Regions from separate parts of the Streptomyces sp. NPDC048643 genome, predicted to be linked through region 1. Evidence: predicted binding sites of a transcription regulator. Region 1 holds the regulator's gene; the other holds the start of a gene.
The links. The regulator HrcA, encoded in region 1, represses chaperone genes, less so after heat shock. The targets are predictions, from matches to a motif close to TTNGCACTCNGNNNNNCNGAGTGCNAA.

Region 1 (15,390 bases):
GCCGACGATCCGCCGGGCGAGCTTCTCGACGACGAGTTGGGAGGTGTGGCCGCCGCGGTTCTCCCGGACGTCCACCACCAGACCCTCGCGGGCCACCTCGATCCGCAGGTCGCGGTGGAGCTGCGCCCACCCGGAGCCGACCATGTCGGGCACGTGCAGGTAGCCGAGGCGTCCGCCGGACTGCTCGTGGACGTAGGCCCGCCGGTCGGCGACCCAGGCGTGGTAGCGCAGCGGTTCCTCGTCGGCGAGCGGTACGACGACGGCGTGTCGCGGGTCGCCGCCGCCCGCCGGGGACACGGTCAGCTCGACCGGTTTGCCCGCCGTGCCGACGAGCAGGGGGCCGGGGCCCGCGACCGGGTCGACCGGCCGGCCGCCGATCGCGACGATCGCGTCCCCGGCGCGCACCGCGACGCCGGGCGCGGCGAGCGGGGCCCGCGCGTCCGGGTCGGAGGTCTCCGAGGGAAGGATCCGGTCGATGCGCCAACTGCCGTCCTCGTGACGGGAGATGTCCGCCCCGAGGAGTCCCTGGGCGAGATCGCCGCCGCGGTGTCCGCCGCGCGGGGTGACGTAGGCGTGGGAGGTGCCGAGTTCGCCCTGGACCTCCCAGAGCAGGTCGACGAGGTCGTCGTGGGTGGCGACCCGGTCGAGGACGGGCCGGTACCGGTCGAGGACGGCGTCCCAGTCGACGCCGCCGAGGTCGGGCCGCCAGAAGTTGTCCCGCATGAGGCGGCCGGTCTCGTCGTACATCTGGCGCCACTCGGCGGCCGGGTCGACGCTCTGGCGCACCCGCGAGAGGTCGACGGTGATGTTGGTGTCGCTCTCGTCGTCGTTCGACGCGCGCCGGTCGCTGGGCACGACCTTGAGCTTTCCGTCGGTCCACAGCAGGACGCGTTTGCCGTCGCCGGTGACGGTGAAGTGGTCGGCGTCGGCGGCGAGATGCTCGATGCGCTGCTGGGCGAGGTCGTACCGCTCCAGCTCGGTCCGCGGGTCCGGGTCGTCCGGGGTGGCGCGGGAGGCGCCGAGCACGCCCCGGACGGGGTGGCGCAGCCACAGCAGGCCGTCCTTGGCGGCGCGCAGGGTGGAGTAGCGGGCGGCCTCGACGGGGAACGGGACGATCCGGTCGGCGAGTCCGTCGAGGTCGATCCGGGTGTTGGGGGTGCCCTCGCTGTCGGGGGTCTCGTCCTTGTCCGGGGTATCGAGGGGGCGGCCGTGGCGCTGCGGTCCGAAGGGGGACGGCGTGGTCGCGGCGAGGGTGATCAGATACGGCCGGGAGCCGCCGACGAAGGCCAGGTCGAAGACGTGCTCGTCGTAGACGGGGTCGAAGGCGCGGGCCGACAGGAAGGCGAGGTGCTTGCCGTCGAGGGTGAACGCCGGTGCGTAGTCGCGGAAGCGCAGCGGGGTCGCCTCGGTCACCGACAGGTCGGTGGTGTTGGCGATGCGGAGCTGGCGCAGCGGGCGCGGGCCGGGGTGCGACCAGGCGAGCCAGGCCGAGTCGGGTGAGAAGACGAGGCCGCTGACCTCGCCGTCCTCGCTGCGGTCCACCTCGCGGACCTCGCCGCTCTCGCGCTCGACGAGCAGGACGCGCCCGTCGTGCGAGGCGACGGCGGCGCGGCTGCCGTCGGGTGCCACGGCGAGGCCGAGGACGCGTCCGAGGGCTCCGGCGGCGAGCCGGCGCGGGGTGGCTCCGGGGGCGACGCCGGTGGCGGGCGCGAACTCCAGGGCGTCGTCGCCCTCGGCGTCCGTCACCCATACGACGTGTTCCTCGCCCTCGGCGCGGAAGGCGCGGGGCAGCCGGGCGCGGACGCCGGGTTCGGCGGCGAGCGCGCGGGCCGGTCCCGAACGGTGGGTGATCCAGTGGACGGCGCCGCGCACGGAGACGGCGCTGCCGCGTCCGGTGTGGTCGGGGGCGGCGGCGGAGAACCAGCGGGCGGCGCTCACGGGGTGGGGCTGCTGGTCGGCGCGCTGCCCGCCGAGGAGGATGTCGAGGCGGCGGGGTTCGGCTCCGTCGAGGTCGTCGAGGAGCCAGAGTTCACCGGCGGAGGCGTACACCACGCGGGTGCCGTCGGTGGAGGCGTGCCGGGCGTAGAACGTGTCGAGCGGGGTGTGGCGGCGCAGGTCGGCGCCGTCGGCGAGGGAGGAGTACAGGGCGCCGACGCCCTCGTGGTCCGAGAGGAAGGCGATCCGGTCGCCGACCCAGAGGGGGTACTCGATGTTGCCGTCGAGGTCCTCGTGCAGGCGGGCGAACTCGCCCTCGCCGTCGCGGTCGATCCACAGTTTGCCCGCGGTGCCGCCGCGGTAGCGCTTCCACCAGGCGGCCTCGCGCCCCATCGGGGCGGACAGCAGGACGACTCCGGGTTCACCGTGGGCGACGTCGCCGACGGGTCCGTACGGCAGGAGGGTGGCGGGGCCGCCGTCGAGCGGGACGGCGCGGGCCCAGCTGCGCCGCAGGCTGGCCTGGCCCTGGGTGCTGAGGGCGAGGACGTGTCCGTCGGGGGTCCAGCCGCGGACCTGGGTTCTCGAACTGCCCCAGTACGTCAGGCGTCTGGTGGGTCCGCCGGCCAGGGAGGCGGCGTAGACCTCGGGGGCGCCGTCGCGCGTGGACGTCCAGGCGACGGTCGTGCCGTCAGGGGAGACGCGGGGGTGGTTCACCGGTGCGTTGTCGGCGCTGACGCGCCAGGCGCGGCCGCCGCCGTCGAGGGGGGCGGCCCAGATGTCGTCCTCGGCCGTGAAGACGGCCAACTCGCCGTGCAGATGCGGAAACCGGAGATACGCGGAGGCTGCGGACTCTGTCACCCGGTCACCCTATGCAGCCGGGACGCGGCCCGACAGGGGTTCGGATCACTTGATCCGTGGACGGCCGGGCAGGTCACTTGCCCTGTGCGGGCCAGCAGGTGGGGTCGCCCTTGCACCACATGGTCTTCGTGACGGTGACCGTGACGGTGGGGTCGGGCCCGTTCGGAGGACGGTAAGTGGCGGGAGGGGTGGGGTTGTTGGTGGCGTCGCAGTTGCCGAGGCCGCTCACGTGGAACCACTGCTTGCCGCCGACGGTGGCGGTCAGGTCGCCGCGCACGCAGGCGCCGTCGACGGCGCGGGTGACCTTGCCCTTGACGACGATGTCCCGTCCGTCGTCGGTCTGGCCCTGGCAGTCGACGCTCGCGACGGTGTTCTCGGTCGGCGCGGGCGACCTGCCGGGGGTGTAGACCTTGCCGGCGTTGCCGTAGTTGGCGGTGCAGGTGAGCCACCGCACGTCCACGTTCTGCCGTTCGAGCTGCTTGGTCGCCGTCTGGTCGGTGGTGTACGCCACGGTGGCGGCGCTGAGTCCGTCCCCGGGTTCGCACGCGGTCGCACCGAACACCCCGGCCGCGCCCAGCCCGAGGGCCATCAGCACGCGCCTGCGCCCGGTCCGGCTCCTGATCCGCCTCAAAGCCCCCATGGACGGCAGCGTGCCACCGCGGGGCGCGGTGCGGTAGACCGCATGCGGCCATGAGCGGCACAACCACCCGAAGGAGTTCCGGGCCGGGCCGGGGCCGGTTCAGCCGAGGAGGAGCAGCCACTCCTGGAGTTCCACCAGGTTGCCCTCGGGGTCCTTGAGGTGGGCGACGCGCATCCGGTCGGTCATGGGGGCGGGGCCGTGCAGCACGGTCGCTCCGCGCGAGACGAGCTGCTCGCAGTAGGTGTCGAGGTCGTCCACCCGCAGCACCACCAGGGAGCGGTGTCCGGTGACGTCCTCGCCGATCTCGCCCAGTACCTCGGCCATCATCGCCCGGTCCTGGAGGGCGATGCCCGCCGAGCCGGTGACGGGGCTGAACTTCTCGTAGGGTCCCTCGGTCGCGCCCGACTGGGGCTTGAGGCAGAGGACCTCGGAGTAGAAGCGGTAGCAGGCGGCGAAGTCGGAGACGAGCAGCCGTACCTGGGCGAGTTCCATACGGATCTCCCGTGGGTGGGCGGGCGGTTGGTTCAGGACCAGCGGCCGGTGCGGGCCAGCAGCAGTGCGGCGGCCACGGTCCCGGCCGTCGACGTACGCAGCACCGTACGCCCGAGGTGGAACGTCCTCGCGCCCGCCTCGGTGAAGAGCGCCACCTCCCCGGGGGAGATCCCGCCCTCGGGGCCGACGACCAGGACGATCTCCCCGGAGGCGGGCAGTGCGGCGGTGGCGAACGGTTCGGTGCCCAGCTCGGTGTCCTCGTGCAGGACGGCGGCGAGGTCGGCTTTGGCGAGAAGTGCGGCAACCTGTCGGGTCGACATGGCGTCCGCGACCTCGGGGAAGCGCACCCGGCGGGACTGCTTGCCGGACTCGCGTGCGGTGGCGCGCCACTTGGCGAGCGCCTTGAGGCCCCGGTCGCCCTTCCACTGCGTGATGCAGCGGGAGGCGGCCCAGGGGACGATGCCGTCGACGCCGGTCTCCGTCATCGTCTCGACGGCCAGTTCGCCCCGGTCTCCCTTGGGCAGCGCCTGGACGACGGTGATCCGCGGCTGCTCCGCCTGCTCCTCGCTCACCGAGTCCATCCGGACGACGAGGCGGTCCTTGCCCTCGGTGTCGAGGACGACGCAGTCCGCCCAGCGCCCGGCCCCGTCGGTGAGGACGACGTCCTCGCCGGCGCGCAGCCGCTTCACGGACACGGCGTGCCGTCCTTCGGGTCCGTCGAGGACGTAGCGTCCGTCGCCGCCCGTGTCGAAGTGCTCGACCAGGAACACCGGTGCCGTCATCGGGCCGTGCCCCCGTCCGGGGAGTCGCCGGGCGACGACAACGCTGTCCTGGCGGCGGCGAGTTCGGCGACCAGCGCCTCCACCAGCTGTCCGGCGGGCAGGTCGCGCGCCATGCGGTGGCCCTGGCCCGCCCACAGCGCCATGCCCTGCGCGTCGGCCGCCTTGGCGGCGGCCTTGCGCAGCGGCGAGGTGAGGTGGTGGACGTCCGGGTACGCGGCGGGGGCGTAGGGGCCGTGCTCGCGCAGGAACCGGTTGACCAGGCCGCGGGCCGGGCGTCCGGAGAAGGCGCGGGTCAGCTCGGTCCGCACGAAGAGCGGGTTGGTCAGCGCGTCCTTGTGGACGGCGTTCGCGCCGGACTCGGGGGTGGCGAGGAAGGCGGTGCCGAGCTGGGCCGCGTCGGCGCCGGCGGCGAGGACGGCGGCGATCTGGCTGCCGCGCATGATGCCCCCGGCGGCGACGACCGGGATGTCCACGGCCTCGCGGACCTGGGCGACCAGCGAGAGCAGTCCGATGCCCGCGCGGTCCGTCTCCGGGTTGTCGCGGTGGGTGCCCTGGTGTCCGCCGGCCTCGACGCCCTGGGCGATCACGGCGGCGGCGCCCGCGCGCTGCACGGCGAGGGCCTCCTCTGCCGTGGTCGCGGTGACCAGGGTGAGGGTGCCGGCGCGGTTCAGGGACTCCAGCACGTCCTGGGCCGGGATGCCGAAGTGGAAGGAGACCACCGGCACCGGGTTGTCGAGCAGGACGGCGAGCTTGGCGTCGTAGCCGTCGTCACGGCCGCTGTCCGGGTCGCCGAGTTCGGTCTCGTACCAGGCCGCCTCACCGGCGAGCTGGTGGGCGTAGACCTCGACCGCCGAGGAGTCCGCGTACTCCGGCTGCGGCATGAACAGGTTGACGCCGAAGGGACGGCCGGTCAGCCCGCGCAGCTGTTTGATCTCCTGGTACATGCCGTCGGCCGTCTTGTACCCGGCGGCGAGGCATCCGAGCCCGCCCGCCTCGGACACGGCGGCCGCGAGCTGGGGGACGGAGACGCCGCCCGCCATGGGGGCCTGCACGATCGGGTGAGGGAAGAGATCGGTCAGCGCGGAGGACATGACGGCATGTTGTCACGTCCTCCGTACAAGTCCGAATCCGGCCGTCCGCTCGGTTACGGGGCGCGCGGCGGGCGGACACGGGGCGGGAACACCGCCCCGTGCCGCCTTCGCGTCAGCGACCGTTGAAGGCGTCCTTCAGCCGGGAGAAGAGCCCCTGCTGCCCGGGCTGGAACTGGCCGGTGGGCCGCTCCTCGCCGCGCAGCTGGGCGAGCTCGCGCATGACCCGCTCCTGCTCCGGGTCGAGCTTGGTGGGCGTGGTGACCTCGACGTGCACGATGAGGTCACCTCGGCCGCCGCCGCGCAGGTGCGTGACGCCCCGGCCGTGCAGCGGGATCGACTGGCCGGACTGCGTGCCCGGACGGATGTCGACCTCCTCCATGCCGTCGAGGGTCTCCAGCGGCACCTTGGTGCCGAGGGCCGCGGCCGTCATCGGGATCGTGACCGTGCAGTGCAGGTCGTCGCCGCGACGCTGGAACATCGAGTGCGGCAGCTCGTGGATCTCGACGTACAGGTCGCCGGCGGGGCCGCCGCCGGGGCCGACCTCGCCCTCGCCCGCGAGCTGGATCCGGGTGCCGTTGTCCACACCGGCCGGGATCTTGACGGTGAGGGTGCGGCGGGAGCGGACCCGGCCGTCGCCCGCGCACTCGGGGCACGGGGTCGGGACCACGGTGCCGAAGCCCTGGCACTGCGGACACGGCCGCGAGGTCATGACCTGGCCGAGGAAGGACCGCGTCACCTGGGACACCTCGCCGCGGCCGCGGCACATGTCACAGGTCTGCGCGGAGGTCCCGGGTGCGGCACCCTCGCCGTTACAGGTCGCGCAGACGACGGCGGTGTCGACCTGGATGTCCTTCGTGGTGCCGAAGGCCGCCTCGTCCAGCTCGATCTCCAGCCGGATCATGGCGTCCTGGCCGCGGCGGGTGCGCGAGCGCGGTCCGCGCTGCGACGCCGTGCCGAAGAAGGCGTCCATGATGTCCGAGAAGTTCCCGAAGCCGCCCGCGCCGAAGCCGCCGGCGCCTCCGCCCTGCTGGGACAGGGGGTCACCGCCGAGGTCGTAGACCTGCTTCTTCTGCGGGTCCGACAACACCTCGTAGGCGGCGTTGATCTCCTTGAAGCGCTCCTGCGTCTTCGGATCGGGATTGACGTCCGGATGCAGCTCGCGCGCGAGCCTCCGGAACGCCTTCTTGATCTCGTCCTGGGACGCGTCGCGGCGCACGCCGAGTACGGCGTAGTAGTCCGTGGCCACTTACGACTCCGCCAGGATCTGTCCGACGTACCGTGCCACCGCTCGTACCGCTCCCATCGTTCCCGGGTAATCCATGCGGGTCGGGCCGACCACGCCGAGTTTGGCTACTGCCTCGCCGCCCGAACCGTAGCCGACCGAGACCACGGACGTGGAGTTGAGTCCCTCATACGCGTTCTCATGACCGATTCGCACGGTCATGCTCGAATCCCCGGCCTCTCCAAGCAACTTGAGGAGCACGACCTGCTCCTCCAGCGCTTCGAGCACCGGACGGATGGTGAGAGGGAAGTCATGTCCGAAACGGGTGAGATTGGCGGTCCCGCCGATCATCAGCCGCTCCTCGGTCTCCTCGACGAGTGTCTCCAGCAGGGTGGAGAGCACAGTCGAGACCGTACCCCGGTCCTCCGCCTCGAAGGCATCCGGGAGGTCCTGCACGAGCTGCGGGACGTCCGCGAACGGGCGGCCCGCGATCCGGCTGTTGAGCCGGGCCCGCAGATCGGCGAGAGAAGTCTCACCGAACGGCACGAGGCAGTTGATCATGCGTTGCTCGACCCGGCCGGTGTCCGTGATCAGCACGAGCATCACGCGCGCCGGGGCGAGCGAGAGCAGTTCCACGTGCCGCACGGTCGAGCGGGTCAGCGAGGGGTACTGCACGACGGCGACCTGCCGGGTGAGCTGCGCGAGCAGCCGCACCGTCCGGCCGACGACGTCGTCGAGGTCGACGGCACCGTCCAGGAAGTTCTGGATGGCGCGCCGCTCGGGCGCGGTCATCGGCTTGACGCCCGCGAGCTTGTCGACGAAGAGCCGGTATCCCTTGTCCGTGGGGATACGTCCGGCACTGGTGTGCGGCTGGGCGATGTAGCCCTCGTCCTCCAGGACCGCCATGTCGTTGCGGACGGTCGCCGGCGAGACGCCGAGCCGGTGCCGCTCCGTGAGCGCCTTGGAACCGACCGGCTCCTCGGTGCCCACATAGTCCTGGACGATGGCGCGGAGCACCTCGAGCCTGCGTTCACTGAGCATCGCGCACACCTCCAGAAGTCGACTCCGTGGTCTTCGTGGCCTTCGTGGCTTTTCGCCTGGCACTCAGCGCGCCCGAGTGCCAGCGTTCCCCGGGTCAGTGTACGGCGGTGAGGCACGGCCCCGGCAAGGGCGGGCCTGCGATGTCGTGCGCGACACCCGGTCACCGCTAGCGTCGCCGTATGAGGCTGACTTGGGAAGAGCTGGGGTGGGAACGGGTGGCGCCCCGGATCGGCCGGCGGCGGCTTCCGGACTGGGACTGCACCGTGGGGCTCGTCGTCGGCGAGGACGCGGCGCTGATGATCGACGCGGGGTCGGGTGTCGCGGAGGGCGCGGCGCTGCGCGCGGACGCGGAGCGGCTGCTCGGCCCGGGGCGGCACGTGACGCACCTCGCACTCACCCACCCGCATTTCGACCATGTCTTCGGCGCCGCGGCGTTCACGGGCACCGGGATCTTCGTCGCGGACGGCTCGTCCGGGGTGTACGAGCACGGTCGCGAGGAACTGCGCGCGGACGCCGTGCGCAACGGGCTGGACCCCCGGGCGGCACAGGAGGCGGCCGACGCCCTCGTACGCCCCCAGCACGCCGTCCGGGGCACCCGGGACCTGGAACTCGGCGGCGGCGTCGAGGCGCGGCTCGTGCGGACGGGTGAGGGACACACCGCCCACGACCTCGTGGTCGTCGTGCCGGGCGACCCGGCGGTGGTGTTCTGCGGCGACCTGGTCGAGGAGTCCGGCGAGCCGCAGGCGGGCCCCGACGCCGTCCCGTCCCGCTGGCCCGGGGCGCTCGACCGGCTGCTCGCGCTCGGCGGGCGGGACGCTGTGTACGTGCCCGGCCACGGAGCGCTGGTGGACGCCGCGTTCGTCCGCTCGCAGCGGGACGAGCTGGCCGCGCGTTTCGGCGTGTCGCGGTGAGCCCCGGCGCGCTTCTCCTATCGTCATGCGAATGCGCCAGTACTCTCCGGACCTGACCCCGCCGTGGAAGAAGCCCAAGCCCGTCCCCGAGGTCCCGGCGGACCCGGGTCTGGTGGTCGAGGAGCCCGGCACCGGTTTCTGCGGCGCGGTGATCGGCTGCGAGGCGGGCACGGTGACCCTGGAGGACCGCTTCGGCAAGCACCGGGTGTTCCCCATGGAGCCGCGCGGCTTCCTGCTGGAGGGCAGGGTGGTGACGCTGGTCCGCCCGACGTCCTCGGCACCCGTACGTCCCAGCCGTACCGCGTCCGGCTCCGTGGCCGTGCCCGGCGCCCGCGCCCGCGTCGCGCGGGCCGGCCGCATCTACGTGGAGGGCCGCCACGACGCCGAACTGGTCGAGCGGGTCTGGGGCGACGACCTGCGTGTCGAGGGCGTCGTCGTGGAGTACCTGGAGGGCGTCGACGACCTTCCCGCGATCGTCGAGGAGTTCGCGCCGGGCCCGGACGCCCGGCTCGGCGTGCTCGTCGACCACCTGGTGCCCGGCTCGAAGGAGTCCCGGATCGCCGCGGCGGTGACGAGCGAGCACGCCCTGGTACTCGGCCACCCCTACATCGACATCTGGGAGGCCGTGAAGCCGTCCTCCGTGGGCATCCCGGGCTGGCCCCGGGTGCCGCGCGGCGAGGACTGGAAGACGGGCGTGTGCCGGGCCCTGGGCTGGCCGGAGAACACCGGCGCGGCCTGGCAGCACATCCTGTCCCGGGTGCACTCCTACAAGGACCTCCAGCCCGAACTCCTGGGCCGGGTCGAGGAGCTGATCGACTTCGTCACGGCGCCGGAGTAGCCGGGAACGCGGCCGGGCCGGTCGGCCCGGCCGCTCGTCCGGTGGCGTCCGGGGCTGCGGTGGCTTGCGGCGTCGTCCGGTCAGTCGACCAGGTCCCGGACGACCGCGTCCGCGAGGAGGCGTCCGCGCAGGGTGAGGACGGCGCGGCCGTCGTCGTACGGGCCCGGTTCGAGGAGGCCCTCGGACAGGGCGCGACGGGAGGCCGTGAGGCCGTCGGGACGGAGCAGCGAGAGCGGGCAGCCCTCGCGCAGCCGCAGTTCGAGCAGGATGCGCTCGACGCGGCGGTCCTCGCCGGAGAGGAGTTCGCGCCCGGCGCCCGGGGAGCGGCCGGAGGCCAGCGCCGCCGCGTAGGCCCCGGGGTGCTTCACGTTCCACCAGCGGACGCCGCCGACGTGGCTGTGGGCGCCGGGGCCCGCGCCCCACCAGTCGGCGCCGCGCCAGTACAGCTCGTTGTGCAGACAGCGGGCCGCCTCGGAGGTGGCCCAGTTCGACACCTCGTACCAGTCGAAGCCCGCCTTGGCCATCACCTCGTCGGCGATGAGGTACCGGTCGGCGTGGACGTCGTCGTCGGTCATCGGGACCTCGCCGCGGCGGATGCGGCGGGCGAGCTGGGTGCCCTCCTCGACGATGAGCGCGTAGGCCGAGACGTGGTCGGGGCCGGCGCCGAGGGCCGCTTCGAGGGAGGCCCGCCAGTCGTCGTCCGACTCCCCCGGGGTGCCGTAGATCAGGTCGAGGTTCACATGCTCGAAGCCGGCCGCGCGGGCCTCCGCGACGCAGGCCTCGGGGCGGCCGGGGGTGTGGGTGCGGTCCAGCACCTTCAGCACGTGCTGCCGGGCGCTCTGCATACCGAAGGAGACACGGTTGAAGCCGCCGGCGCGGAGCGTCGCGAGGTACTCCGGGTCGACCGACTCCGGGTTCGCCTCCGTGGTGATCTCCGCGTCGTCCGCGAGACCGAACTCGTCACGGATCGCCCCCAGCATCCGGACGAGGTCGTCGGCGGCCAGCAGGGTGGGCGTGCCGCCCCCGACGAAGACGGTGCGGACGGGACGGGGGTCGTCGCCGAGGACCTTGCGGGCGAGGCGGACCTCGTCGGTCAGGGTGTCCGCGTAGTTGTCGCGGGAGGCGAGCACGCCTCCGGTGCCCCGCAGCTCGGTCGCCGTGTAGGTGTTGAAGTCGCAGTACCCGCAGCGGGTCGCGCAGTACGGAACGTGGAGGTAGAACCCGAGGGGCCGCTCGGCCGCCCCGGCCAGGGCGTGCGCGGGCAGCGCCCCGTCGTCGGGGACGGGCTCGCCGTCGGGGAGTGCGGAAGGCATGCGTTCCATTGTCCAGCACGGGCGGAGTGAACGGTCCCGGCCTGTGGACGGGCCGCGCGCTCCTGGTCGCGCGGCCGTCGACGGGGCGTGGACCGGGGACTACTCGGCCTGGAGCACCAGCAGGGCCATGTCGTCCTCCGGCGGGCGGCTCCCGAACTCGTGGACGAGTCCGCGGATGCGTTCCGCGATCAGCTCGGCGTTCAGGCCCGTACACCCCGTGAGGGCGTGCGCGAGCCCGTCGTCGTCGTCGAACTGCCGGGTCCCCTCACGCCGCTCCGTCACGCCGTCGGTCACGCACAGCAGGGTGTCGCCGGGGTGCAGGTCGAAGGACTCGGAGGTGTAGCCGGGGTCCTCGAAGACGCCGAGCAGGGTCTGCGGCCGGGCCACCTCCCGTACGTCGCCGTCGGGGGCCAGCAGCAGCGGCAGCGGGTGTCCGGCCGAGGCGAGGGTGCAGCGTACGCCGCCCTCGAAGGGGACCAGTTCGCCGTAGAGCATGGACAGGAAGCGGGTCTGCGGGCCGAGGTCGGTGCCGAGTCCGGGCCCGCCGGCCGCCACGAGCGCGCGGGCCGCCGCGTCGGCGGCCTCGGTGGCGTCGTCGAGGAGGAGCTGGTTGAGGCGGTCGAGGACGTCCGCCACGTCGTAGCGCTCGCGGGCCAGCAGCCGCAGCCAGGGCCGGGCGAGGCCGATCACGACGGCGGCCTCGGGGCCCTTGCCCTGGACGTCGCCGACGGCGAAGCACCAGCGGCCGTCCCCGGCCGGGAACACGTCGTAGAAGTCGCCGCTGGGGCCGCCCTTGTCGAGCGGCTCGTAGACGAGGGCGCTGCGCACGCCCGGGATCTCGGCGACCGCGCCGGGCAGCAGCCCGCGTTGCAGGACCCGGCTGATGGTGGCCTGGCGCGCGTACTGGCGGGCCGCGCCGATGGCGAGCGCGATCCGGCGGCTCAGGTCCTCGACGAGCCCGGTGACCTCGTCGGCGAAACCGGCGGGTCCGGCCCGTCCGATGACGAGCGTGCCCAGCGGACGGCCGCCCGCGATCAGCCGGTACGCCAGGGCCGCGCCGCTCGCTCCGCGCGGGCCCAGCGCCTCGCCGGGCCAGGGCACGGGGACGGCGCGGGACCGGACCGCGTCGGGCAGCCGCGGCGGGTCCTTCTCCAGGGCGTCGCGCAGGTCCTCGATGAGGTTCTCGCTGCCGTGCCAGACGCGGGCCAGCCGGGGTCCGAGGGCGAGCCCGAGTCCGCCCGCCCGGTCGGTGGCCTCGTCCTCCAGCCACACCGCGCACCAGTCGGCGAGCCGCGGGACGAGGAGCTGTCCGGCGAGCGCGGCGACGAGGTCCTCGTCGAGCTGCCCGGCCAGCAGGTCGGAGGCCTCGGCGAGGAAGGAGAGGGCCCCGCGGTCGAGCCAGTCCCGCCCCTCGGAGGGGTTCCGCGCGCCGCCGGTGGCGGATGCCCCGTGGGCGGTGCCGCCCGGGACGGACGCTCCGGGCGCCCCCGTGACGGGCGCCGCGAACACGGACGCGGTCGAGGTGGGGCCGGCCGGGCCCCGTCGACCGGGGCCGCGTGTGCCGGCGAGGGGGTTCCCGGAGGCGCCACCGGCCGGCGACGCCTCCGTGCCGGGTGTCCCTCCGGTACCCGCGACGCCGTCCGTCCCCGTGTGGCCGCTCCTCCCGGCGAGGCCGTTCCCCGCCGCGGACGCGTCCGCCGAGGACCGGGCGTCTGCCGCGAACGCGTCGGCGCCGGGCAGCGCGTCGGCGCCCCCGTCGAGCAGCAGGCGCGCCCACACCGTCTTGACGCCCGGGCGGTAGGTGATCCCCCAGGCCTCGGAGAGGGCGGAGACGAGTCGAAGGCCCCGCCCGTACTCCGGTGTCCCGTAGGGGCGTTCGGGGCTGTCGTCGCGTATCGCGCGGGCGGGGTGGTGATCGGTGACCTCGACGACCAGCGGGCCGGGCGGGCCGTCGGGCGCGTGCTCCAGGCGGCACAGCAGCTCGACGTCGGTGCCCGCGTGGACGACGGCGTTGGTGACGAGTTCGCTCACCACCACGGCGGCGTCGCCGGTGAGGCGGTCGTCGATGATCTCGGCGCCGGGCAGGGCCAGTTCGGCCCAGCCCACGAGCGTGTCGCGGAGGTAGCGACGGGCGGCTCCAGGGGCGAGCGGAGTGCCCGGCAGGGTCGTACGGGCCACGGTGTCCTGGCCGGCTCGGTGGTGCGCGGGCGCACCCGGAGCGCACGCCATGGACTCGCGTTGCGTCGGAATGGCCCCCACGGTGCGGCTCCCTGAGCAGTTCGGACGAATACACCTCAGCCGGTGCGGACAGGGTGACAGACTGACCGCGCCCATAAGCGTCGAGTCACCGAAGTGGGCCGTCATGAGTGAGAACAGTGGTATGCATGTGCTCGAAGACGGACAGATTCGAGCATCGGACCTGCGTCCCCTGCTCGCCGCGATGACCGCGGCGCGGGACGGCGACTTCAGCAAGGTGCCGGAGACGGCACACGGTCTGGTCGCCGAGCTGAACGCGACGTTCAACCAGATCATGGACCGCAGTTCGCACTTCAACTCCGAGGTGCAGCGCGTCCGCAGGGAGCTGATCCGCCACGGACGGCTCGACGAGCGGCTCGCGGCCAGCCCCGGCGGCGGCAAGTGGACGACGCGCGTGGACGACGTGAACCAGCTGCTCGACGCGCTGGTGGCGCCCGCGGCGAACGCGACCCGCGTGCTCGACGCGGTGGCCGGCGGCGATCTGACCCAACGCGTCGACCTGCACGACGGCAACCGTCAACTGCGCGGCGACCTGCGCCGGCTGGGGCGCGCCGTGAACAAGATGGTCGACCAGCTCTCCCTGTTCACCGGCGAGGTCACCCGGGTCGCCCGCGAGGTCGGCACCGAGGGGCGGCTCGGCGGCCGCGCCAAGGCGACCGGCCTGTCCGGGAGTTGGCGGGACGTGACCGAGGCGGTCAACACGATGGCGTCGCGGCTGACGGCCCAGGTGCGGGACATCGCCCTGGTGACCACGGCGGTGGCGCGCGGCGACCTGACCCGTACGGTGACGGTCGAGGCGACCGGTGAGCTGCTGGAACTGAAGCTCACCGTGAACACGATGGTCGACCAGCTCTCCGCCTTCGCCGACGAGGTCACCCGGGTGGCCCGCGAGGTCGGTACCGAGGGGCGGCTCGGCGGCCGGGCGCAGGTGCGGGGGGTGTCGGGGGTCTGGAAGGACCTCACCGACAACGTCAACTTCATGGCGTCCAACCTGACGTCACAGGTTCGAAATATCGCACAGGTCACCACGGCGGTCGCCAACGGTGACCTCAGTCAGAAGATCACGGTCGACGCGCAGGGCGAGATCCTCGAACTCAAGTCGACCATCAACACCATGGTCGACCAGCTCTCCGCCTTCGCCGACGAGGTCACCCGCGTCGCCCGCGAGGTCGGCACCGAGGGCAACCTCGGCGGCCGGGCCCAGGTGCGGGGCGTGTCGGGGGTCTGGAAGGACCTCACCGACAACGTCAACTTCATGGCGGACAACCTGACCTCGCAGGTCCGCAACATCGCCCTCGTCTCCACCGCCGTGGCGCAGGGCGACCTCGGCAAGAAGATCACCGTCGAGGCGAAGGGCGAGATCCTCGAACTCAAGTCGACCATCAACACCATGGTCGACCAGCTCTCCGCCTTCGCCGACGAGGTCACCCGCGTCGCCCGCGAGGTCGGCACCGAGGGCAACCTCGGCGGCCAGGCGCAGGTGCGGGGCGTGTCGGGCGTCTGGAAGGACCTCACCGACAACGTCAACTTCATGGCCCTGAACCTGACCTCCCAGGTCCGCAACATCGCGCAGGTCACCACCGCCGTCGCCAACGGCGACCTGTCCAAGAAGATCACCGTCGACGCCCGGGGCGAGATCCTGGAGCTGAAGGACACCGTCAACACGATGGTGGAACAACTGCGCGCGTTCGCCGACGAGGTGACCCGGGTGGCGCGCGAGGTCGGCACGGACGGACGGCTCGGCGGGCGCGCCCAGGTCCTCGGGGTCTCGGGCGTCTGGCGGGACCTGACCGACAACGTCAACTACATGGCCGACAACCTGACCTCCCAGGTCCGCAACATCGCGCAGGTGGCCACGGCGGTGGCGCAGGGCGACCTGTCGAAGAAGATCGACGTGGACGCCCGCGGCGAGATCCTCGAACTGAAGACGACGATCAACACGATGGTGGACACCCTGTCGTCGTTCTCCTCGGAGGTCACCCGGGTGGCCCGCGAGGTGGGTTCGGAGGGC
Region 2 (15,390 bases), on a different contig from region 1:
GCGCAGTCCAGGAAGGCCGTCGCCCAGCGCCAGGTCAGGAACGCCAGCCGGTCCGCGCCGAGCATGCCGTCCAGCAGCTCCGCGCGGATGTCGTCGGGCAGCATCCGGAAGTAGTCCACGGGTGCCCACGGGGTGTGGGAGAAGTGGCCGATGCGCAGGTCGGGGCGCAGCTTGCGGAGCAGTCCCGGCACCAGACACAGGTGGTAGTCCTGGACCAGCACCGAGGCGCCCTCGGCGGCCTCCTCGGCCAGCGCCTCGGCGAAGGCCTGGTTGTAGGCGCGGTAGGCGTCCCACTGGCGCCGGAACTCCGCGTCGAAGACCGGCTCCAGCGGGGTCTGGTACAGCATGTGGTGGACGAACCACAGCACGGAGTTGGCGATGCCGTTGTACGCGTCGGCGTGCACCTCGGCGTCGATGTCCAGCATCCGCACGCCGTCCTCGCCGACCCCGCGGCGCACGGCCTCCCGGTCGCCGTCGCCGAGGGCCGCGCAGACCCACAGGGCGTCGGCGTCCGGCCCGATCGCCGACAGCCCGGAGACGAGCCCGCCGCCGCCGCGTTTGGCCTGCAGGGAGCCGTCGTCCTGGGGCTGGTAGGTGATCGGGCCGCGGTTGGACGCGACGAGGATGCCGTGGGCACCGTGCGTGGAAGCCATGCCTCGAAACCTAGCCCCGTCTGGAAACGCTCAAACGTTCCCGTCGGCCGTATGCGATCGCCGGCCGACGGGCTCGCTCAAGCGGCTTTGCGCTGCTGGTACTCGGCGATTTCGGACATGGGGGGCCTTTCCTCCGTGTCCACCGAGTACGTGCGCGGCTCGAAACCGTCCCGGGTGCGCTCGAACTGGGTGATCGCGGGGCGGATCAGGTGGCCGCGGGCCAGCCGCAACTGGGCGGTGCGGTAGATCGCGGCGGCCATGCGGCCCAGGGCCTGGCCGTCCTGATGGCGGTGCTTGCGCACCCCCACGTCGACCTGGGCGAGGGCGTCCAGGCCCACCAGGTGCAGGGCGTCCACGAGCATGCCCAGTTCGACGCCGTACCCGACGGGGAACGGCAGCTGTTCGAGCAGCGAGCGCCGGGCGGCGTACTCCCCGCCGAGCGGCTGCACGAAGCCCGCGAGCTGCGGCCAGTGCATGTTGAGCAGGGGGCGGGCCATCAGCTCGGTGACCCGGCCGCCCTGTCCTGCCGCGCCGCCCAGCGGGCGGTCGTACATGGCCTTGACCAGGTCGACGCCGGGGTCGGTGAGCAGGGGGCCCACGATCCCGGTGACGAAGTCGGACGAGAACTCCTTGAGGTCCGCGTCGATGAAACAGACGATGTCCCCGCTCGTCACGAGCAGCGACCGCCACAGCACCTCACCCTTGCCGGGCACGGCCGGCATCCGGGGAAGGATGTCGTCGCGGTGCACGACTCTCGCGCCCGCGGCGGCGGCGACCGCGGAGGTGCGGTCCGTGGAGCCCGAGTCCACGACGACGATCTCGTCGACGAGGGGCACCTGCTGCATCAGGTCGTGGCGGATGATCGAGACGATCTCGCCGACCGTCTCCTCCTCGTTGAGCGCGGGCAGCACGACGCTGACCGTCGATCCGGAGGTGCGTTTCGCGGCCATGATCTTGTGGAGCGGCCGGTCGGTCAGGGACCAGGAGCGTGTGCTCAGCCAGCGTTCGACGTCATTCAGCACGGTCTGCGGCTCCTCACTGTCTGATCACACGCTCTCATCAGCGTGCCCGCTGCGGCCAGCGGCTGATCGCTTGCCGTCGTCTCGCGGTTCGGACGACTGCTTCAACTGTCCTGGCCTTCGGTTACAGTCTTGAACAACGCTGATGACCATCGCATGTCCTGGATCATCGGCGCGTAATATGCTCAACAGTTCAACAATCGAATACCGCTCATCCAGAGGGGCAGAGGGATACGGCCCGTTGAAGCCCCGGCAACCCTCCAGCCGGTCTCGTACCGATCGCCAGACGATCGCGTCGCGAGGCTCCCGGCTAGGGAAGGTGCCAAATCCGTCTCACGGCGAAGTGCGTCGTGAGGAAGATGAGGAGAAAGGGCCTCGCCTCCATGGCTGCGCAGACAGTTGCAAGCACCACGAACTCCGCAGAAGCGGTCGATCTCGGCCCGGCCGCGGCGCTTTCCTGCCGCGAGTGCGGACACCGCGTCCCCCTCGGTCCGGTCTTCGCCTGCGAGGAGTGTTTCGGCCCGCTGGAGATCGCGTACGACTTCTCGGCCTACGAAACCGAGGAACTCCGCAAGCGCATCGAAGCGGGACCCGCGAACATCTGGCGCTACGCGCCGCTGCTGCCCGTCCCCGCGGACGTGGCGGACAAGCCGAACATCAACCCGGGCTGGACCAAGCTCGTGCAGGCCGACAACCTGGCCCGCGAGCTCGGCGTCGACGCCGGCAAGCTCTTCGTCAAGGACGACTCCGGCAACCCCACGCACTCCTTCAAGGACCGCGTCGTCGCCCAGGCCATCGAAGCGGCCCGCGTCTTCGGCTTCACCACCCTCTCCTGCTCGTCCACGGGCAACCTCGCCGGCGCCGTCGGCGCCGCGGCGGCCCGCGCCGGCTTCCGCTCCTGCGTGTTCATCCCGCACGACCTGGAGCAGGGCAAGGTCGTCATGGCCGCGGTCTACGGCGGCGAACTGGTCGGCATCCAGGGCAACTACGACGACGTGAACCGCTTCTGCTCCGAGCTGATCGGCGACCCGGCCGGCGAGGGCTGGGGCTTCGTCAACGTCAACCTCCGCCCGTACTACGCCGAGGGCTCCAAGACGCTGGCGTACGAGATCTGCGAGCAGCTCGGCTGGAAGCTCCCGGACCAGCTGGTCGTGCCGATCGCCTCCGGCTCCCAGCTTACGAAGATCGACAAGGGCCTCCAGGAGCTGATCAAGCTCGGACTCGTCGAGGACAGGCCCTACAAGATCTTCGGCGCGCAGGCCGAGGGCTGCTCGCCCGTCTCCGTCGCCTACAAGGCCGGCCACGACGTGGTCCGGCCGCAGAAGCCGGACACCATCGCCAAGTCGCTCGCCATCGGCAACCCCGCCGACGGGCCCTACGTGCTCGACATCGCGCGGCGCACCGGCGGTGCCGTGGAGGACGTGAACGACGCGCAGATCGTCGACGCGATCAAGCTGCTCGCGCGCACCGAGGGCATCTTCGCGGAGACCGCGGGCGGGGTGACCGTCGGCGTCACCCGCAAGCTGATCGAGAACGGTCTGCTCGACCCGTCCCTGACCACCGTCGTCCTCAACACCGGCGACGGCCTGAAGACTCTGGACGCGGTGGCCTCGGACACCGGGCTGACCGCGACCATCCGCCCGAACCTCGACTCCTTCCGAGAGGCTGGCCTCGCATCATGAGCGTCAATGTCCGCATCCCCACCATCCTGCGCACCTACACCGGGGGTGCCGCCGAGGTGACGGCCGAGGGCACGACCCTCGCCGAGGTCATCGCCGACCTGGAGAAGAACCACACGGGCATCAGCGCGCGCGTCCTGGACGACCAGGGCAAGCTGCGCCGCTTCGTCAACGTGTACGTGAACGACGACGACGTGCGCTTCGAGCAGGGCCTGGAAACGGCGACCCCGGACGGTGTGGGCGTCTCGATCATTCCGGCCGTCGCCGGAGGCTGATCGTTACCCTCGGTAATACCGAACACGAAGAGTTCATCGAATTGCCCCCTCCGTGAGAGAAGCGGAGGGGGCAATTCTGTAGGGTTGAGCGGGGTAGGGTTGGGGAAGTCGCCCCGTTCTGGATGTTGGTTTCATGCCGGACGCATATGAGTCCTTCCCCGGCAGCCGACAAGAAGTAGCCAAAGTGCCCGGCCTTTTTGAGCCGTTTATGGCATTTACGGGGCCCGACTTGCCCTGGATCTCCTCGAATTCTCCGCATTCCGGCGATCAGTCGTGCCCAGAATTCTCGTCCGATTGACCTGTTGCAGACGGCAGTTGGACAGATACATTCAGCCGCGGTCGACGCGTTCCGGCGCACACCCCCAACCCGTTGGGGGGTGGAGGTCTGACCCGGATCCGCGAAGTGCGGGTCTGTGCAAGGGCCAGTAATAGGGGAGTTAGGCATGGCTCAGGGCACCGTCAAGTGGTTCAACGCGGAGAAGGGGTACGGCTTCATCGCGGTCGACGGTGGTGCGGACGTCTTCGTGCACTACAGCGCGATTCAGATGGACGGCTACCGCACCCTCGAAGAGGGTCAGCGAGTGGAGTTCGAGATCTCGCAGGGCCAGAAGGGTCCGCAGGCGGACATGGTCAAACTCGCCGTCTGATCGGGCGCGAACGACCACCGACGCAACTCACGCCGAGGGGCTCGCATCCCACCAGGGATGCGGGCCCCTCGTGCGTCTTCTCCCACGCGCGCGGGCGCGCGGGCGCGCGCCTGCCGAAGGCTTCGCGCAGGGGCCGGTTTTGCGGGAGGCACTTGCCCCCGCCCGTCGCCCGACCGCCACCCCTCAACGAGCTCGCTTCGCGAGCGCACCTTGCACTCGGCGGGGTCGAGTGCTAATCATTGGCGTTAGCACTCTCCCAGTGAGAGTGACAGAACTTGGATCGGGCCAGCGAGGTCCGCAGGCCGGTGGGGCAAGGAACCACAAGGCATGCAGGCCGTCCGTCGCGGGCGCCGGCGCGATCCGGAGCAATCCACCCCGTCCGGGAGGACCACTTCACATGGCCAAGATCATCGCGTTCGACGAGGAGGCACGGCGCGGTCTCGAGCGCGGGATGAACCAGCTCGCCGACGCCGTCAAGGTCACCCTCGGCCCCAAGGGCCGTAACGTCGTCCTCGAGAAGAAGTGGGGCGCGCCCACGATCACCAACGATGGTGTTTCCATCGCCAAGGAGATCGAGCTCGAGGACCCGTACGAGAAGATCGGCGCCGAGCTGGTCAAGGAAGTCGCCAAGAAGACGGACGACGTCGCCGGTGACGGTACGACCACCGCGACCGTCCTGGCTCAGGCGCTCGTCCGCGAGGGCCTGCGCAACGTCGCCGCCGGCGCCAACCCGATGGCCCTCAAGCGCGGTATCGAGAAGGCCGTCGAGGCCGTCTCCGGTGCCCTGCTCGAGCAGGCCAAGGATGTCGAGACCAAGGAGCAGATCGCTTCCACGGCCTCCATCTCCGCCGCCGACACCCAGATCGGCGAGCTCATCGCCGAGGCGATGGACAAGGTCGGCAAGGAAGGCGTCATCACCGTCGAGGAGTCCCAGACCTTCGGTCTGGAGCTGGAGCTCACCGAGGGTATGCGCTTCGACAAGGGCTACATCTCGGCGTACTTCGCCACCGACATGGAGCGTATGGAGGCCGTCCTCGACGACCCGTACATCCTGATCGCGAACTCCAAGATCGCGAACGTCAAGGACCTGCTCCCGCTCCTCGAGAAGGTCATGCAGGGCGGCAAGCCGCTGCTGATCATCGCCGAGGACGTCGAGGGCGAGGCGCTGTCGACCCTGGTCGTCAACAAGATCCGTGGCACCTTCAAGTCCGTCGCCGTCAAGGCTCCGGGCTTCGGTGACCGCCGCAAGGCCATGCTCGGCGACATCGCCATCCTCACGGGCGGCGAGGTCATCTCCGAGGAGGTCGGCCTCAAGCTGGAGAACGCGGGTCTGGACCTGCTGGGCCGTGCCCGCAAGGTCGTCATCACCAAGGACGAGACCACGATCGTCGACGGCTCCGGCTCCGCCGACCAGGTCGCCGGCCGGGTCAACCAGATCCGTGCCGAGATCGAGAACTCGGACTCGGACTACGACCGCGAGAAGCTCCAGGAGCGTCTGGCGAAGCTGGCCGGCGGCGTGGCCGTCATCAAGGCCGGTGCCGCCACCGAGGTCGAGCTCAAGGAGCGCAAGCACCGCATCGAGGACGCCGTTCGCAACGCGAAGGCGGCCGTCGAGGAGGGCATCGTCGCCGGTGGTGGCGTGGCCCTGCTCCAGGCTTCCTCGGTCTTCGAGAAGCTCGAGCTCACCGGTGACGAGGCGACCGGCGCCAACGCCGTGAAGCTCGCGCTGGAGGCCCCGCTCAAGCAGATCGCCGTCAACGGTGGTCTCGAGGGTGGCGTCATCGTCGAGAAGGTGCGCAACCTTCCCGTCGGCCACGGCCTGAACGCCGCGACCGGTGAGTACGTCGACATGATCGCCGAAGGCATCATCGACCCGGCGAAGGTCACGCGCTCTGCCCTGCAGAACGCCGCCTCCATCGCCGCGCTGTTCCTCACCACCGAGGCCGTCATCGCCGACAAGCCGGAGAAGGCGGGCGCTGCCCCGGCCGGCGGCGGCATGCCGGGCGGTGACATGGACTTCTGATCCCCTCGCGGATCAGCGGTTCGTCGCAGTACGACACCGAGGGCGGCACCCCTGAAGGGGGGTGCCGCCCTCGGGCGTTCCCGCTCTCCCGCCGCGGCCGTCACGGCGGCGGCGGGAGAGGGGTGATCAGGAGTTGCCGAACGCGTCGCGCAGCCGCATCTCGTTGAAGCCGTTGGCGTCGTAGTCGTCCGAGTACGTCAGCGCGAGCCGGCCGTTCAAGGCCATGGCCACGGCCGGGCCGCCCTGGCCGCCGCCGGTCACCACGTTCATGCGGGTGGCCGGGAGCCTGCCGGTCGTCGTGCCGTCGGCGTTGAAGCCGCGGGCCCACACGTCGTCCTGGCCCGCGTACCGGGTGGCCGGGTTGCCGACGATCACGTCGAAGGCCTCCTTCCACGCGACGACGAAGGTCCCGTCGTCGGCGACCGCGACATCGGCGTCCGCCTGGTCGGAGACCGGCCGCTTGCCGTCGACGTAGGGGCCGGTGTCGGTGCCGTCCTCGGCGGTCCGCCGGTCCGCCGCCGCGGGAGTGCCGGTCGCCGAGAAGAAGCGCTGGTTGATCCGCTGCGGCCGCACCAGCGTGCCGGTGCCGGTGGTGTACTCGTCGGTCCAGGCCACGACGAACCGGCCGTCACCGGTGGAGGCCACCGCGGGCTTGGTCTGCTGCCCGTCGGCGAGGGAGTTGCCCACCTTGCGGGCCACGGAGAAGCCGCCGGAGGTGTTCAGCTTGGCGACACCGATGTTGAGGCCGCCGTTGCCGTCCGCGTCCTCCTCCCAGGCGATCACGGTGTTCCCGGCGTCGTCGATCGCCGCGTCGGGCCGGCGGTTCGAGCCGGCGACACCGGAGTTGATCGTGCTGACCTGCACGTCCTGGTAGCGCAGCGCGCCGGTCGCGGACCAGCTGCTCGCGTAGACCTGGTTGAGGGTCGAGCCGTCGGCCGTGCTCTCCCAGGCGACGCTGTACGAGCCGTCGCCGGCCACCGCGACCGTCGGACGCAGCTGGTCCCCGTCACCGGAGGCGTGCGGGCGCGGCAGCGTGGTGACGGTGCCGCCCGGGGTCACCTTGCGGACCGCGATGTCGGCGTACTTGTTGCCGTCGTCGTCCTTGGCCCACACGACGATCGCGTTGCCCTGGTCGTCCACGCCGACGTCCGGCTTCTGGTGCGACCAGGTCGTGCCGGTGCCGGTGTTGCCGTTGCTCAGCAGCTTCTCGTCCCACAGCGGCACCCCGTCCTTGTACAGGCGCAGGTACACGTCGGTGCCCAGCTCGCTGTCCGAGGAGTCGTGCCGGTCGCCCTGCTCGTAGGCCACCGCGGTGTAGACGGACGAGGTGCCGCCGGAGGCGACGGCGCTGTAGTGCTGGTCGCCGTTCGTGCCCACGTTGACCCGGGAGTAGTGCTGGGACGTCGAGCCGTACTTCGTGGCGTCGAGGTCGACCGCGCTCGCGCGCACCTTGTTGAAGTTGGCGACGTACGCCTGGTAGGTGCCCGCGTCGTCGATCCGCAGAATCGTCTCGTCGTTCGTCTTCAGCGAGCCCGCGGTCCAGTTGTGGGAGCCCGTGTACACGTGCTGGACCTGGGTGCCGTCGCTCTTCTTCCACTCCGTCAGCAGGTACTTGGAGTGAGTGGTGCCGTGGTTGCAGGAGGCGCCCGCCGAGGTCTTGTAGCGGCAGCCCCCGGGGCGGTTGCCGTAGGCCGCGATGTCGAGGGCGGTCAGGTCGTTGATGCCCTTGTTGCCGCCGCCGTCACTGAGGTCGCGGGCGTTCGCGTCGACGCTGCATCCCTCGGACCGCTTCGTCGCCAGGGCGTCGTAGACGGCCGGGCGGGTGGTCCGCTGGTCGAGTTCGGCGGCCGAGATCCGGATCCTCCCGTCCATCGAGCAGTCGACCTGGTCGATGAACGAGGCCAGGATGTCGGCGTTGCCGTAGTGGGCGGCGTCCGAGGCGGTGTTGCGCGGCGAGAAGTACGCCTCGACCGGGGAGGCGGGGTCGCCGGTGGTGTAGTCGTACGTCGTGTGCAGGCTGTCGCCGGCGTGCTTGACCTGGTCGTTGAAGTGCGCGCGGTAGCGGGAGGCCAGGGTCGCGTTGCCGGACACGACGACCGCGTTGTTGATCTCGCCGTCCTGGCCGCCCGCGAGGTTCTGCGAGGCCTGCCAGACGACGTTCTTGCGTCCGTCGGTCAGCGAGTCGAGCACGAGGTACTTGTCGTGGTCGATCGCGTTCGCGTCGCCCGAGCCGTTGCCCAGGCACCCGCGGGAGCACCAGGTGAGGGTGGAGCCGCCGGTGAGCGCGAGGCTGTCCAGGTCGCTGCTGGGCCGGTTGGCCGACTCCGAGATGATGCGCAGCGTGACGCCGCGGCTCTGGGCGCCGGTGAGCTTCGCCCGCAGGTCCGCGCTGTTGAACCAGTACATGCCCATGTACAGGGTCGAGCCGGGAGCCGCGAGGTCGATCAGGTCGCCGACCGAGACGTTGATCGAGGAGTCGTAGGTCGTGGGCTTGGGATAGTTGAAGACCGACGTGTAGTTCCCGGAGACCACGGTCTCCGCCTGGGCGGTGGCCGGAGCTAACAGGGTCGCGCCGAGAGCCAGAGGCGCGGCGAGCGCGGCCGTCCGTCGTATGTGTCTGCCCATCAGTTTCCTTTTGTTCGGGGCCTGTTCGAATCGATCACACCCTATAGACAGGCGCGGACCCCTCTTCGCCCGCTGCCGGAGGCGCGTGACCCTCCCCGCCGCCCGGCCCGCTGCCGGGTGGGCCGACCGGCCTCGGGCGTGGCCCGGATCACACGGGCCCGTGCGGGCCCGCCGGAATGTGGTGCCGGATGTCGTGGTTGACGCTGACGGGCAGTCGATGCATGCGCACATACCGCGTGGAATCCTCTGCCCCGCAGACCGCCCGACGTGCTACCGACGACCTCGCCGAGGAGCCCCCACATGACAGACGCCGCGTCCCGCGCCGCCGACATCCTTGCCCGCCCCGTGTTCCTGAACGGTCTGACCGTTCCGAACCGGATCGCGATGGCCCCGATGACCCGGATGTTCTCGCCGGGCGGCGTACCGGGCGACGACGTCGTCGGCTACTACGCGCGGCGCGCCGCGGCGGGCGTCGGCCTCATCGTCACCGAGGGCACCTACGTCGGCCACGACTCGGCCGGCCAGAGCGACAGCGTGCCGCGCTTCCACGGCGAGGACCAGCTCGCCGGCTGGAAGAACGTCGCCGACGCCGTGCACGCCGCCGGCGGCACGATCGTCCCGCAGCTCTGGCACATCGGCATGGTCCGCAAGGCCGGTGAGCCGCCCATCGCCGACGCCCCCGCCGTCGGTCCCTCCGGCATCACCTCCGAAGGCGCCGAGGTCACCGGCAAGGCCATGACCCAGCAGGACCTCGACGACGTCATCGAGGCGTTCGCCAAGGCCGCCGCCGAGGCCGAGCGCATCGGCTTCGACGGCGTCGAGCTGCACGGCGCCCACGGTTACCTGCTCGACCAGTTCTTCTGGGCCGGCACCAACCGCCGCACCGACGCCTACGGCGGCGACCCCGTCGCCCGCACCAAGTTCTCCGCCGAGATCGTCGCCGCGGTCCGCGCCGCCGTCTCGCCCGAGTTCCCCGTCCTCTTCCGCTACTCGCAGTGGAAGCAGCAGGCGTACGACGCCCGTCTCGCCGAGACCCCGGAGGAGCTGGAGGCGATCCTCGCCCCGCTCGCCGCGGCCGGAGTGGACGCCTTCCACGCCTCCACCCGCCGCTACTGGGTGCCCGAGTTCGACGGCTCCGAGCTGAACCTCGCCGGCTGGACGAAGAAGATCACCGGCAAGCCCGCCATCAGCGTCGGCTCCGTCGGCCTGGACGGCGAGTTCCTCAAGGCCTTCCAGGGCGAGGGTTCCTCGGTGCGCGGCATCGACGACCTCCTCGACCGCCTGGAGCGCGACGAGTTCGACCTCGTCGCCATCGGCCGCGCGCTGCTCCAGGACCCGGAGTGGGCCGCCAAGGTGCTGGCCGGCCGCTTCGACGAGCTCAAGCCGTACGACGCCGCCGCGCTGAAGACGCTCAGCTAGTCCGAGCCTGCCTGAAGGGGCGGCGCCCGCTGTGACGCGGGCGCCGCCTCTTTTTCTTTGTCCGCTCCGGTCAGCCGTCGGCGCCGACGTGCCCGACGAACACCGCCCACGCGGAGGCGCCGAAGGCGATCACGGGGCCGAGGTTCTTGGAGTCCCGCACGGGGACGAGGGTGGGGTGACCTTCGGCGACTTCGAGGCAGTTGCCGCCGCTGGCATCGCTGTAGCTGGACTTGTGCCAAGTGATGTTGCTCAAGGGGCACTCAGGGCTGTTCCTCATGTGAGTAATCCTCTGCCACTGATTCGATCAGGGCCAGGGATTGCGAGGGCGAGAGCGCGCTGGCGACGAGGAGGTCGAAGGTCAACTCGTGGGCGGTGACCGTGACGGGGTAGTCCTCCAGGCGTCCAGTTCCCAGACCCTCCAGGTAGGCGAGCGGGGGCGCCTCCTCGAACGCCATCAGTTTCAGGGAGCCGCCCATGGCCATGTGCGCCCCGGCTCCGAACGGCAGTACCTGGATGATGATTCGATGCCTTCTTGCGAGGTCCGCGACGTGGCGCAGCGCAGCGGCCATGACCGAAGCACCGCCCACTTCGCGGCGTAGGACGGCTTCGTCCAGAACCGCCCACAACAACGGGGTTGTTGGATCGTCGAGTACATGGGCTCGGTCCAGACGAGCTGAAACGAGCTCGTCGATCACCTCCGCCGTGGCGGTCGGACGGCCCCCGCGAAACACTGCTCGCGCATATGCGGCGGTCTGCAACAACCCCGGAATCAGCAGGGGCGCGAACTCCCTGATCGCCGAAGCAACCGCTTCCGCCTCCGCCGCCTCCGCGAAGTGATCGGGGTACTTGGACCGGGCCAGGGCCCGGCAGTTGCGCTCGAAGAAGCCCTTCGTGGCGAGGATCTCGTCTATCTGGACCGCGTATTCGAGGTGCAGCCTGCGGGTCCCGGCCTCCAGCTGGCCGATGAACGAGCCGCTCACGAAGAGGGGTTCGCCCAGCTCCGCCTGGGAGAGCCCCGCGTTCTCGCGGGCGTACCGCAACTCCGCGCCGATCATCGCGCGGGGTGAGGAGGAGGGGTCGAGGTCCTTCGGTCCGGGCATGGCAACTCCCTGTCACACAGGTGGGGTTGTTGAGACGCAGACTCTGGCCAGGTTAGAGGGGTGATGGCCACGCTGGGTGGTGAAAGCGAACACTCAGCGTGGAGGGAACGGTCCGATGGAGATGACTCCGGGTACCCGGGTACGGCCGACGGAGGAGATCGTGGCGGAGCTGAAGGCGGCGCTGACCGGCGTCGGCGTGGTGCTGCCGTCGCTGCGGGTCGATCCGGTGACCGGGGCGAGCGACGAGCCGTTCGCCCTGGTCGCGCTCGGCCGCTGCAACGTCGGCACCGCGCAGAAGCTGACGGCGGTGCTGCGCGCGTGCGGCGGCGGCGCGGGCGAGGGCGGCGGCGCGTGAGGGAGGAGTACGCGGTCGACGAGCGGGACGGCCGGCTCGGGCAGGTGATGGGACGCGAGGGCGGGCTCGTCCGACTGCGGCCGCCGGGCGGCGGGCGCGAGTGGGACTGTCCGCCGGAGTGCCTCGGGGAGCCGTCGCCGGGGGACCTGCTGCGGGCACGGGTGCGGCGGCTCAACGCGGAGACGCGGCTGCCGTGAGGGACCGGCCCGGGAGGTCACCGGTGAGGAGCCATTCCGGGCCGCCCCCGACCGCTAGAGGTTGCCCATGGGCTCGATGTCGACCTTCACCGGGGTGCCCCAGATGCGGAGCACCTCGTAGTCGGTGAACTCGTGGACGAGGCGGTAGGCCATGCCGGGGCGGGGGGTGCGGCGCTCGGCGGCGAGGTAGCGCTCGGCCTCGTGCCGGTCGCGGCGCGGGGTGCCGCACAGGTGCCACTCCTGGCCGGTCCACACCTCGGGGAGCCAGCGCTGCTGGGGCTGGGGGCGGTCGCCCCGCACCCCGTACCGGGACATGGCACGCTCGGGCATCTCGTCCGGCGCGGGCGTCCGGCCGTGCGTGTACGCGTCGTTGACCTCGGTGCGGCGGGCGGCGCGGCGGCGGGTCTCGCAGAGCAGACAGCGGTCGGGGGCGCTCTCGTCCACCGGGCCGTTCGGATGCTCCGAGCAGCGGGTGGTCGGCGCCGCCGTCGTCACCGTCTCCTCCAGCAGGTCCAGGGCCCGCTTCAGGTCCGCCTTGACCTCGTGCAGCTTGGCGTCGGGGGTGTCGGCGTTCAGGGCGTCGCCGTGCTCCCCGAGCACCCGCAGGGCGCGCCCGAGGGCGGTCAGCTGTGCGTGGTTCATGGTCCCAGCGTCGCACGCGCCGCCGACAGTACGGCTACGCGGCGGCCGGTTCCGGGCTCGGGACGCGTGTCCGGCCGTCCAGGCCGAAGAAGTAGGTGGCCGCGAAGCCGACGGCGTACCCGGTCAGCAGGCCGCCCGCGTAGATCGCCGCGGTCAGACCGAGCCCGCGGTTGCCGGACAGCAGCGGGAACAGGGCCCAGCCCGAGGGGCCGATGGCGGTCGAGCCGACCCGGTCGCCCAACATCGAGAAGAAGCCGATGAAGGCGCCGCCCGCCGCTCCGCCCGCGCAGGCGGTGAGGAAGGGGCGGCCGAGAGGGAGCGAGACGCCGTAGATGAGGGGCTCGCCGACGCCGAGGAGACCGGCGGGCAGCGCGGAGCGGATCGTCGTGCGCAGCGAGGTGTCGTGGCGCAGCCGGACGTACACGGCGAGGGCGGCGCCCACCTGGCCCGCGCCCGCCATGGCGAGGACGGGCAGCAGCACGGTGTACCCCTGCTGCTCGATGAGCGTGGTGTGGATGGGGATGAGGGCCTGGTGCAGGCCGAGCATCACCAGCGGCAGGAACAGGGCGCCGAGGACGAGGCCGGCGAACGCGCCGGTGGTGGAGAGGAGCCAGTCGGCGGCAGTCCCGATGGCGGACGACAGCTCACCGGCCGCGTACATCAGGGCGTACAGCGTCACCAGGCCGGTCAGCAGCACGGTCAGGGTCGGGGTGACGAGGACGTCCAGGGCCGTCGGGACCCAGCGGCGGCACCACTTCTCGACGTACGTGCCGAGGAGGGCGGCGGCCAGCGCCCCGAGGACGCCGCCCTGGCCGGGGGCGAGGGTCATGCCGAACACCGTCACCTTGGCGACGCCCGCGTAGACGACGACCGCCGCCACCGCGCCGCCCAGGATCGGGGTCCCGCCGAACTCCTTGGCGGTGTTGTAGCCGACGAAGACGGCGATCAGCGCCATGAAGCCGCCGGCGATCGCGGCGAGGGCGGGCGTGATGCCGGTCAGCACACCGAGGTTGACCAGCAGGCCGTTCAGGCCGGCGATCACCCCGCAGCCGATCAGCGCCGGGATCAGCGGCACGAAGATGTCCGCGACCCGGCGCAGGAGACGCTTGAGGGGCGTCGCGTTGCGCCGGGTCCGGTCGGCCTTCAGCTCGGCGCCGCGCAGCGCGAGACGCTCGGCCGTGGGGGTCAGCAGGGCCTCGAACTCCGGGGTCACCCGGGCGACCGTGCCGGGGCCCAGCACGATCTGGTAGCTGTCGTCGTCCGCGACGACGCCGAGGACGGCGGGCAGCGCCCGCAGGGCGCCCTCGTCGACCAGGCCCCGGTCCCGCAGACCCAGCCGGAGCCGGGTCATGCAGTGGGCGACGGTGAGGACGTTCGCGGGGCCGCCCACCAGGGGGAGGATCGCGGCGGCTGTGGTGGAGTCCGGTGTACGCACTCCCCGAGCGTGCTGCTCAGCCGGACGCCTTCGCCAGCGCGGCACGCAGATGGCCCTGGCTCTCCTCCAGAAGGCGGGCGGCGGTCGGCCCGTCCACCTCGCCGAGGATCGTCAGGATCGCGTTCTTCACCTCGCCGTCGGTGGCGGCGAGCGCCTGCTCGATCTCCTCGTCCGAGGCGCCGGTCGCGAGCGCGACGATCCGCCGCGAGCGGGCCCGCAGCTTCTCGTTCGAGGCCCGCACGTCGACCATCAGATTCCCGTACGTCTTGCCGAGCCGGATCATCGTGATCGTCGACAACATGTTCAGCACGAGCTTCTGGGCGGTGCCGGACTTCAGCCGGGTGGAACCGGTGAGCAGTTCGGGGCCCACCACCACCTCGATGCCGTGGTCGGCGGCGGCCGCGAGCGGGCTGTGCGCGTTGCACGACAGGCCGACCGTCAGCGCGCCGTGCGAGCGGGCGTGCTCGACCGCGCCCACCGCGTAGGGGGTGCGGCCGGAGGCGGAGACGCCGACCACCGTGTCGTCGGCGGTCAACGCGAGCGCGTCGAGGTCGGCGGCGGCCAGCTCCTTGGAGTCCTCGGCGCCCTCGATCGAGGTGGACAGGGCGGTGGGGCCGCCCGCGATCAGGCCGACGACCCGGGTGGGGTCGGTGTTGAAGGTGGGCGGGCACTCGGAGGCGTCGAGCACGCCGAGGCGGCCCGCGGTACCGGCGCCGGCGTAGACGAGGCGCCCACCGCGGGCCATGCGCTCCGCGATGCCGTCGATCGCGGCGGCGATGAGGGGGAGCTGCGCGGCGACGGCTGTCGGCACCGTCGCGTCCTCCCCGTTCATCAGCCGGGCGATCTCCAGCGTGGGCAGCCGGTCGATCTCGGACAGTTCGGGGCGGAACGCCTCGGTGGTCAGCGTCTCCAACTCTGCTCGAAGATCGCCGTAGTTGGACATGGAGGTCATGACGGGAGCGGCTCTTTCCGGTGAGGTGTCGTACCGCGCCCGGGAGAGGGGCGCGGCCGGGACGACGTACGGCACCGTCACGCGGGTGGCGTCAGGCCGCCCACGGACCGCAGTCTCCCTGCTGAATCAAGTCCCCCGGTTTTGTGTCCCGCGAGGCGGCTATCGGCCGCCGCGCGGAGTATGGCGATGCGCCAGGGCCTCGTAGGAGGCGGACAGCGCGGGCGCCGCCGTCTCGTAGGTGCGCTGGGCGACCCCCACGAACAGGCAGTCCACCACGAGGAGCTGGCTGGTGCGCGACGACATGGCCGCAGGACGCAGCTCGCTCTCGCGGGCGGTGGAGGTGGTGAGGATGTGGTCGGCGTACTGCGT

Region 2: groL (chaperonin GroEL) is a predicted target of HrcA. The motif match lies at 4,519-4,545, and genes of this name have one in related genera.

Annotation. Positions count from the first base shown of each region.
Region 1 is NZ_JBEZHO010000012.1:148,132-163,521, forward strand. Features, by position in the region: gene AB0C62_RS15045 (S41 family peptidase) at 1-2,793, opposite strand, end outside; gene AB0C62_RS15050 (hypothetical protein) at 2,867-3,382, opposite strand; gene AB0C62_RS15055 (VOC family protein) at 3,533-3,925, opposite strand; gene AB0C62_RS15060 (16S rRNA (uracil(1498)-N(3))-methyltransferase) at 3,958-4,707, opposite strand; gene AB0C62_RS15065 (nitronate monooxygenase) at 4,704-5,798, opposite strand; gene dnaJ (molecular chaperone DnaJ) at 5,911-7,044, opposite strand; gene hrcA (heat-inducible transcriptional repressor HrcA) at 7,045-8,061, opposite strand; gene AB0C62_RS15080 (MBL fold metallo-hydrolase) at 8,241-8,972, shown strand; gene AB0C62_RS15085 (DUF3097 domain-containing protein) at 9,004-9,810, shown strand; gene hemW (radical SAM family heme chaperone HemW) at 9,891-11,123, opposite strand; gene AB0C62_RS15095 (SpoIIE family protein phosphatase) at 11,223-13,382, opposite strand; gene AB0C62_RS15100 (HAMP domain-containing protein) at 13,486-15,390, shown strand, end outside.
Region 2 is NZ_JBEZHO010000008.1:75,488-90,877, forward strand. Features, by position in the region: gene AB0C62_RS10695 (trehalose-6-phosphate synthase) at 1-653, opposite strand, end outside; gene AB0C62_RS10700 (glucosyl-3-phosphoglycerate synthase) at 731-1,675, opposite strand; SAM riboswitch class I at 1,881-2,038, shown strand; gene thrC (threonine synthase) at 2,056-3,354, shown strand; gene AB0C62_RS10710 (MoaD/ThiS family protein) at 3,351-3,626, shown strand; gene AB0C62_RS10715 (cold-shock protein) at 4,070-4,273, shown strand; gene groL (chaperonin GroEL) at 4,671-6,296, shown strand; gene AB0C62_RS10725 (phospholipase D-like domain-containing protein) at 6,423-8,921, opposite strand; gene AB0C62_RS10730 (NADH:flavin oxidoreductase) at 9,222-10,340, shown strand; gene AB0C62_RS10735 (DUF397 domain-containing protein) at 10,411-10,617, opposite strand; gene AB0C62_RS10740 (helix-turn-helix transcriptional regulator) at 10,601-11,440, opposite strand; gene AB0C62_RS10745 (hypothetical protein) at 11,556-11,795, shown strand; gene AB0C62_RS10750 (hypothetical protein) at 11,792-11,992, shown strand; gene AB0C62_RS10755 (hypothetical protein) at 12,047-12,634, opposite strand; gene AB0C62_RS10760 (PTS transporter subunit EIIC) at 12,669-14,069, opposite strand; gene murQ (N-acetylmuramic acid 6-phosphate etherase) at 14,086-15,021, opposite strand; gene AB0C62_RS10770 (MurR/RpiR family transcriptional regulator) at 15,181-15,390, opposite strand, start outside.